One region of the Lacrimispora indolis DSM 755 genome, then DNA from elsewhere that is predicted to be linked to it. Evidence: riboswitches for the same ligand, from Rfam matches in the RefSeq annotation. Region 1 holds a riboswitch; each other region holds the start of a gene.

Region 1 (2,198 bases):
CTGCACTTTCTAAGACGCTCTCTGCCGCTTCTGATACTTCTGTTCCGGTTCCGCCTGGAACTGGCTGATCACCGGAAACCGGCTGACTATCGTCTCCGGCTTCTCCTGCCTGAAAAGCAGATGCCTCCGATAAGGAGATCCCTGACTTTTGGTCTTCCCGGCTTCTGCCAAAGCCGTAGCAGATACCTGCGGCTATTATACACAGGGCAATCAGAGCGATTTTTATTTTCTGATACTTCATGATATCCCTCCTCTTACAAAATTTCCCAAAAAAGGATACCATCTTCAGCCTATGTTACTATTCTACCTAAAGAAATAGGTAAATACAAGCACTATTTCCAAATTAATTAAATATCATGATTCCGATGATGGCAACCACAGCACCGATCAGCTTTTTCCATTCAAATCCCACTTTTTCAACGCCGAATAAACCGAACAGCTCCACGGCATAGGCTACGATGATCTGGGATACTACGATAAGCAGAGCCGCTTTGGCAGGTCCTAAGGTTCCCATGCTCTTCACTACCGTATAGGTGATAAATGCGCCGATAACACCACCCAGCAGCATGTATTTGGGCTGCACATCTAAAAGTCCGGAGATGCCATCCCTGCCGGAAAAATACCACAGGATGAGACAGGTCAAAAATGCCGTCAGCTGCACCCAGCCTGTTGATACCCACATGCTGGTTTGTTTTGTCACCCCTGTATTTAAAACTCCCTGAATGCTCATAAGCGCACCTGATATGAGTGCAATAATAAAGCCTGTCATAAAAACAACCTCCGTGTTTCCATTTTCTTTTTACTAGGTTGCACTTTATTTGCATTTTTATTCTGATTTTACTTTTTGATGCGGCTTGACAAGCTTATGGATTTGCGTTATACTCACAGCGAAATCAAATATCGTATACACGCTAGGGGAGCCTTAGGCTGAGATCGGAATAAACCGAACCCTCACTACTTGAACCGGATAATGCCGGCGTAAGGAAGCATCATTACTCCCCTCCTGCGCGCGCAAAGGAGGATTTTTTATGTCATTTTTTCTAACTTACTCTGCTGAAAACGAAGAGTATTTACTACAACCGGCCGGATACGGGCTGTTAATTATTCTGTTGGCGGCCATCCTTTTTGCCCTGCACCTTCTGGGTAAATCCGCCTCAAAATCCAAGGCCATGCAGACCCGCCAGCTGGTTTACTGCTCAGGTGCAATGGCTCTTGCAATGGTAACTTCTTTTATTAAATTTGCGTCCCTTCCCTTCGGCGGCTCCATCACTCTGTTTTCCATGCTGTTCATCTGCCTGATCGGCTATGTTTACGATGTAAAAACAGGAATTATGACCGGCGTGGCATACGGAATCCTGCAGTTTATTACAGAGCCCTATATTTTTGCCCCGCTCCAGGTTCTTCTTGACTATCCCCTGGCCTTCGGCGCCCTTGGGCTTTCCGGGCTGTTCAGCAATAAAAAACACGGTCTTGTGACCGGGTATGTGGTGGGTGTAGCGGGCCGTTACATATGCCACGTCCTTTCCGGATATATATTCTTTGCTTCCTATGCTCCGGAAGGCATGAACCCCATGGTCTATACTCTGGGCTATAATGCCACCTACATCCTTCCGGAACTGATCCTGACCGTTGTGATCCTGTATCTCCCTCCCGTGCTGGGAGCCATCGGGCAGGTGAAGCGGCAGGCTGTTAATGGGTAAGGAAATAAAACGTACTCTTTTGTAAATCAAAAACAAGCGGTATGGAAGGATCGGTAGGCTTCCATGCCGCTTGTTTCATTATTTTATTTTATAAGTGCAGCCAATACCAGATGCCTTGCCAGCACAGCCGTTGTCACCGTTCCAACTCCTCCTGGTACCGGAGTTGCCATGGAAGCAGTCCCTTCCAGGGAATCAAAATCCACATCCCCGCAAAGTTTTCCGTTTTCGTCCACATTGATTCCCACATCAACCACCACGGCATCCGCTCCCACATAAGAGGCATCCACCATTCTGGCGCGCCCGGCTGCTGCCACAAGGATCTGGGCATTTTTACAGGTTTCCTTTAAGTTTTCCGTGCGGGTGTGACAGATGGTCACCGTTGCATTTTCCTTAAGCATCAGCATGGACAGAGGGCGCCCCACTACCATGCTTCTTCCCACAATGGCCACCCGCTTTCCGGTCAGAGGGATATCACTGGACTTTAAAACCTCCACCACT
Region 2 (2,198 bases), 2.9 Mb from region 1:
AAATGCATTCCAAGGTGGAGTATATCGTGGCACACGGCATTGCTTCGTCCATAAACGGCAGAAAGGTGGTCATTGGAAGCCATCATTTTATCTTTGAGGATGAAGGCTGCAAGGTGGATGAGGCTTATCAGGAAAAATTTGAAAGCCTGCCAGAGGATTGCTCTCACCTTTATCTTGCTGTTGACCAGAAGCTTTCGGCAGTGATCTGCATTGAAGATCCACTTCGGGAGGAGGCCGCGGCAGTGGTAAATTCTCTTAAAAAGGCAGGGATATGGAAAACGGTCATGATGACGGGAGACAGCGAGCGGACCGCAGCGGCGGTTGCCGCCAGAGTAGGCGTGGATGAATATTATTCAGAGGTCCTCCCTGAGGAAAAAGCCCGTTTTATAGAGCGGGAAAAGGAATCAGGAAATGTGGTTATCATGGTGGGGGACGGGATCAATGATTCGCCTGCCCTTTCTGCAGCGGATGTGGGGATTGCCATCAGTGACGGTGCTGAGATCGCCAGGGAAATTGCGGATATCACCATTGCGGCGGACAATCTTTATGAAATCGTTACCTTGAAGCTGTTAAGCGACAGCTTAATGAAGCGGATCCATAAAAATTACCGGAGCATTGTGGGCTTTAATACGGGCCTTATTCTTCTGGGAGTGGGAGGGGTCATGCCCCCAACCGTATCGGCGCTGCTTCATAATACCTCCACTCTGGGGATCAGTTTAAGCAGCATGCAGAATCTGCTGTCTTAGGAAGCCGGGATTGACATTCACGTTTCCCTGATGTATACTTGCAATGAAAACTGAAAGGGGTGCTGGAGAAAGTCCGGCTGAGATAAAGCAGAATTGCTTGAAACCCTGTAACCTGATCTGGATAATGCCAGCGTAGGAAGCCTTCAGGCCATGCCTGTTCACCCGCCCGGATATCCGGACGGGTTTTTGGTTTCTATAAACGATAAAAGGAGAGAAAAGACATGAATGCAAGCGTAGCAATCCAGACATTGCCTGAGGCAAAGAATGATGAGGAGCTGATCCGCATTGTTGACCAGGTGATCGATTATATCAAAAGCACAGGACTGAACTATTATGTAGGACCTTTTGAAACCGCCATTGAAGGGGATTATGATGAACTGATGGACATTGTTAAGGAATGTCAGCACATCGCCGTCAAGGCAGGTGCTCCCTCTGTTGCCGCGTATATCAAAGTCACCTACCGGCCGGAAGGGGAGGTACTTACCATTGAAAAGAAAGTCACAAAACATCACAAGTAGGCTCTGGTCCTGGTCAGCGGTCCTCGGGCTTTTGATTTTGTGGCAGCTGATAACCGCTCTTGGTCTTGTGGACGGTTATCTCCTTCCCTCTCCCATAAGCGTTGGAAGGGCCTTTATAACGGAATTTCCGGTTCTGGCCTTCCATGGGGGGATCACCCTTCTTGAGGCATTTTTAGGGCTTTTTCTGGGAGTGGGGACCGGCTTTGTGATCGCAGTGATCATGGATCACTTTACCGGACTTTATCAGGCCTTTTATCCCCTGATCGTCCTGACCCAGACAGTTCCGACGGTGGCCATTGCACCTCTTCTGGTGTTGTGGTTCGGCTATGGAACGGCTCCAAAGGTGATCCTGATCGTGCTGACCACATTTTTTCCAATTACAGTGGGCCTGCTTACAGGATTTAAATCGGTAAATCCTGATGCAGTAAACCTTTTAAGATCCATGGGAGCGGGAAGACTGAAGATATTCTGCTATATCAAGCTTCCTGGGGCCATGGGGCAGTTTTTTGCCAGCCTCAGAATATCAGTCTCCTACGCGGTGGTGGGAGCTGTCATCTCTGAATGGCTGGGAGGCTTTGGCGGACTGGGTGTTTATATGACCAGGGTGAAAAAATCTTTTGCTTTTGATAAGATGTTTGCGGTCATCTTTCTCATATCCGCAGTCAGCCTTCTTCTCATGAAAGGCGTGGACATGCTTTCAAAGAAATGCATGCCATGGGAAGAGTGAAAGGAAAGAGGAAACACCCTTCGGGTATACCTTTATGCCCAAATAACAGGGCAGGAAAGAGGAAATGATGAAAAAAACAGGTTTGATGATTTTTATGGCAGCAATTTTAGCGGCATCCCTTACTGCCTGTGGAGGAAAGGGTAAACAGGCGGTGAATGAAGAAACACCGAATTTGAAAAAGGTGACCTTTGTTCTGGATTGGACTCC
Region 3 (2,198 bases), 430 kb from region 1:
TTCCATGGGAAAGGAGAACATCATTGTCATCAATTTATCCGGGAGGGGCGACAAGGATGTTGCCGCCATTGCCCGCTATAAGGGGGTTGAAATCTATGAGTAGAGTAAGGGACGTATTTTCTAAGGGAAAGGCATTCATCCCGTTTATTACGGCAGGAGATCCTGACCTTGCCACCACTGAAGAGCTGGTTCCGGCCATGGCTGAAGCCGGAGCGGATTTAATTGAGCTTGGAATCCCCTTTTCCGACCCAATTGCAGAAGGGATCGTGATCCAGGAAGCTGATATGCGGGCCCTGGCATCAGGAGTTACCACGGATAAGCTTTTTGACTGCGTAAAACGGATACGGAAAAAAACCGATGTTCCCCTGGCTTTTATGACTTATATCAATCCTGTTTTCGTATATGGAAGCGAACGGTTTTTAAAAAATGCGGCGGAAAGCGGCATTGACGCCCTGATCGTGCCGGATATGCCTTTTGAGGAGAGAGAGGAACTGCTGCCCTTCTGCAGGAAATACGGAATTGAGCTGATTTCCCTCATCGCCCCCACTTCCAAGGAGCGCATACGGGCCATTGCATCAGAATCGGAAGGATTTATCTACTGCGTTTCTTCCATGGGCGTGACCGGGGTGAGGGCTGAAATCAACACAAATATCGGAGAAATGGTTTCCCTTGTAAAAGAGACAAAGGACCTTCCCTGCGCCATCGGCTTTGGCATCTCCACGCCGGAGCAGGCAAAGGAAATGAGCAAAAACGCGGACGGCGTCATTGTAGGAAGTGCCATTGTGAAAATAGCCGCAAAATATGGAAAAGGCTGCGTGGAGCCTGTCTGCGATTATGTAAGGGAAATGAAGGCAGCCATTTCCGGCTGACAGCCGGTTTTGGATGTTTTCCTTGACAAGACTAAAACAGAATGCTACACTAATGACCACAAGAGGGAGCTCGTAGGCGGGCTGAGAGGAAGTAATCAACTTCGACCTTTATAACCTGATTTGGGTAATGCCAACGTAGGGATTCATACGGGACAATTGTATTTTCCGAGCCTATACCTGTTGGTATGGGCTCTTTTTGCGTGAGCAATAAGCCGGACAAATATGCCAGCATATTCATCCGGCAGATTCCCTTACAATCCCTCCGTTAATCAAAAGGAGGAACAAAGATGAATTACACCACACAAATGGATGCCGCAAGAAAAGGCATTCTCACAAAAGAACTGATGGAAGTGGCCGGGCAGGAACAATGGGAGCCGGAAAAGCTTCGGGAGCTGGTGGCCCAGGGAAAAGTCGCCATTCCGGCCAACAAAAACCACACCTGTTTAAAGCCCAGCGGGATCGGATCCATGCTGAGGACAAAGATCAACGTGAACCTTGGGACCTCCAGGGATTTAAATGACTTGGAAATGGAGCTTCAAAAAGTAAAGGATGCAGTACATATGGGGGCGGAATCCATTATGGATCTAAGCTCCTTTGGAGATACCCGGAAATTCCGCAGGAAGCTGACCGGGGAATGTCCGGCTATGATCGGCACGGTTCCCATCTATGATGCGGTGGTTTATTACCACAAGCCACTTCGGGAAATCACTGCCGAAGAATGGATCCGGATCGTGGAAATGCACGCGGAAGACGGGGTGGACTTTATGACCATTCACGTAGGGATCAACAGGCAGACTGCCAGAAGGTTCAAGGAGGCAAAACGGCTGACCAACATCGTTTCAAGGGGAGGCTCTATCATCTTTGCGTGGATGGAAATGACAGGGGAGGAAAATCCCTTTTATGAGCATTACGACCGCATTCTGGAAATATGTCAGAAGCATGATGTGACCTTAAGCCTTGGAGATGCCTGCCGTCCGGGTTGTATTGAAGACGCATCGGATATATCCCAGGTGGAGGAGCTGGTGACTCTTGGGGAACTGACAAGAAAAGCCTGGGAAAAGGATGTGCAGGTTATTATTGAAGGTCCCGGCCACATGCCCTTAGACCAGATTGCAGCCAATATGAAAATCCAGCAGACCATCTGCAAAGGAGCACCTTTTTATGTTCTGGGGCCTCTTGTCACAGATATTGCGCCGGGCTATGACCATATCACTGCAGCCATCGGAGGGGCCATAGCTGCTGCTGCCGGAGCGGCCTTTCTCTGCTATGTGACTCCTGCGGAGCATTTGAAGCTGCCGGATGAAGCAGACGTAAAGGAAGGGATCATCG
Region 4 (2,198 bases), 200 kb from region 1:
TTCCGTCGCCGCAAAGATAAAAATTCCGGCTTATCTTCCTGGTACGGATCTCATTACTGTCCCCGTATCCTGCCATCCCCGATGCTGAGACCAGCTTTTTATCCGGGAAATGCTCCATTACGCCGTTCACAAGCATGGCTTTCATTTCCGGCACATCAAACGCTTCGCAGATGATATCCTCTGATTCAAATAACCCGGGTAGGTTGTGCTCTGTTACTTTTACACAATCCGCAGAAATCTCCAGATAAGGATTTATTGCCTTAAGCTCTTCCTTAAGAGCATCCGTCTTATACATTCCGATATGATGGATAAAATACTGCTGTCGGTTCAGATTACTGATATCCACTCTGTCAAAATCAATCAAATGCATATGTCCCACACCGATACGGGCAAGGGCAAAGGCTACATTGGAGCCCAGTCCTCCCAGGCCTGCTATTGCCACTCTGGCCTGATTCAATTTCTCCTGAACCTCCGGGGAATGACGCTTTTTTAGTGCTTCCTGAATTTCTGGTTTGCTTAAAATTCCATGTTCCAGTTTCATGTTAACTCCCTTTTATTCTAATCTTTCTGAAAGTCCCCGCTGCATTCCTGTAATCAGCCGCCGCCTACAAAGCTGATGACTTCCAGGATGTCTCCATCCCTTATAGTTGTTTCCGAAAGTCTGGACCTGGAAACCATACGGCCGTTATGCTCTACCGCAACCCGGTCTGCCTGATAGCCCATAAGCTCCAGCAACTCTGAAACCAGGATCTCTTCTGACAGCCCCTGCTCCTTTCCGTTAACCATAACCATGTCTTATTCCTCCTCTCTTGTATGGCAGGATTTTTTCAAAAAAAAAGTTCACAAAGAAATACACCCGCGGTGGTGTACCCCTTCGTGAACTTTCATTCACTCACAATAAAAATCCTATCCGATTGTACGTCAAATAAAAAAGCGGAAAATGCCCGCAGCACCTTCCGCAATAATTCCTTAAGCGTCCGTCCCTACGTTGGCATTATCCAAATCAGGTATATGAGTCGAAGTTCATAACTTCCTCTCAGCCTATTACATAAGCTCCTCTTTTGACGTATATAGTATAAAACAGAAAATCCGGGATGTCAACAGAATTTCCGGTATATCCGTTTTTTCGCCTTTTTTATTTCTGGCGGTAAGGAAATCCCTGGAAAGTTTTAAAAGGCAGCAAGCTAAATAAACATTAAGGCAGTCTGTTATCCTTTATTAAGGTTTCTTCTTTATTATTGTTTTAATAAAAGAAAAAGGAGGCAGATTATGATTGAAGAAATATTAAAGTACAATGATACTTTTGTGAGCACCAATGGTTATAGATCCTTTGTCACAGACAAGTATCCCAGAAAAAGGCTTGCCATATTAACCTGCATGGATACCAGGCTGGTGGAGCTGCTGCCCGCCGCACTTGGTATTCACAACGGAGATGTAAAGCTGATAAAAAATGCAGGCGGCGTGATTTTAGATCCTTTTGACAGCACAATCCGCAGCCTTCTCATCGCAATTCTGGAATTCGGTGTGGAAGAAATCATGGTTATCGGCCATACTGACTGCGGAGCAGCTGTCATATCCTCCAAAATCATCATCACACACCTGCTTAACCGGGGTATTGCCTGGAATACCATACAAAAACTGAAAGAGGATGGGGTGGACTTTGACTCCTGGTTCCAGGGCTTAGAAAACACGGAACGCTCCGTTCAAAAATCTGTTTCCTTACTTAAAACCCATCCCCTCATGCCATCCAATGTAATTATCCAGGGTTTTGTCATGGATATTACCTGCGGCAAACTGGCCGCAGTTTCTTAATCCAGACGGAAAAGGCGCCGGAATTTAATTCCAGCGCCTTTTCCATTTGGATTTTATTATCAGAATTCTATGAAAGGGTCAGTACACCAAGTAAAAGACCGGCCGTCAGGCAAACAAAGCTCACTCCCCATATCCACAGGAAGCAGGTCTTAATATGGTCTTTGATCTCCACACCCGCCAGGCCTATCCCTAAGAATGTGGCAGGTACAACAGGACTTATAAAGGTGGCGCAGTTGCGGCATACCACCATGGCAATTGCTATATGCACAGGATCTACGCCAAAGCTGTTTCCCACACTGATCAGGACCGGAAGAAGGCCATAGAAATAGGAATCCGTACAGAACATCAAAGTCAGAGGTACGGACAGCACTCCGATGATCAGCGGT

What was found. A riboswitch is a leader RNA that binds a small molecule or an ion and turns the genes downstream of it on or off. The one in region 1 is predicted to bind thiamine pyrophosphate.
Region 2: another riboswitch for thiamine pyrophosphate. It lies ahead of K401_RS0102355 (thiamine-binding protein); the one in region 1 lies ahead of thiT (energy-coupled thiamine transporter ThiT).
Region 3: another riboswitch for thiamine pyrophosphate. It lies ahead of thiC (phosphomethylpyrimidine synthase ThiC); the one in region 1 lies ahead of thiT (energy-coupled thiamine transporter ThiT).
Region 4: another riboswitch for thiamine pyrophosphate. It lies ahead of thiS (sulfur carrier protein ThiS); the one in region 1 lies ahead of thiT (energy-coupled thiamine transporter ThiT).

Annotation. Positions count from the first base shown of each region.
Region 1 covers NZ_AZUI01000001.1:3,366,171-3,368,368, reverse strand. The annotation lists gene K401_RS0116120 (helix-hairpin-helix domain-containing protein) at 1-241, opposite strand, end outside; gene K401_RS0116115 (DMT family transporter) at 344-769, opposite strand; TPP riboswitch at 904-1,002, shown strand; gene thiT (energy-coupled thiamine transporter ThiT) at 1,029-1,700, shown strand; gene K401_RS0116105 (bifunctional 5,10-methylenetetrahydrofolate dehydrogenase/5,10-methenyltetrahydrofolate cyclohydrolase) at 1,784-2,198, opposite strand, start outside.
Region 2 covers NZ_AZUI01000001.1:489,455-491,652, reverse strand. The annotation lists gene K401_RS0102360 (heavy metal translocating P-type ATPase) at 1-746, shown strand, start outside; TPP riboswitch at 792-902, shown strand; gene K401_RS0102355 (thiamine-binding protein) at 968-1,264, shown strand; gene K401_RS0102350 (ABC transporter permease) at 1,233-1,991, shown strand; gene K401_RS0102345 (ABC transporter substrate-binding protein) at 2,059-2,198, shown strand, end outside.
Region 3 covers NZ_AZUI01000001.1:2,939,929-2,942,126, reverse strand. The annotation lists gene trpB (tryptophan synthase subunit beta) at 1-103, shown strand, start outside; gene trpA (tryptophan synthase subunit alpha) at 96-869, shown strand; TPP riboswitch at 922-1,028, shown strand; gene thiC (phosphomethylpyrimidine synthase ThiC) at 1,157-2,198, shown strand, end outside.
Region 4 covers NZ_AZUI01000001.1:3,163,865-3,166,062, reverse strand. The annotation lists gene thiF (sulfur carrier protein ThiS adenylyltransferase ThiF) at 1-541, opposite strand, end outside; gene thiS (sulfur carrier protein ThiS) at 595-792, opposite strand; TPP riboswitch at 963-1,072, opposite strand; gene K401_RS0115220 (beta-class carbonic anhydrase) at 1,270-1,812, shown strand; gene K401_RS0115215 (CitMHS family transporter) at 1,880-2,198, opposite strand, start outside.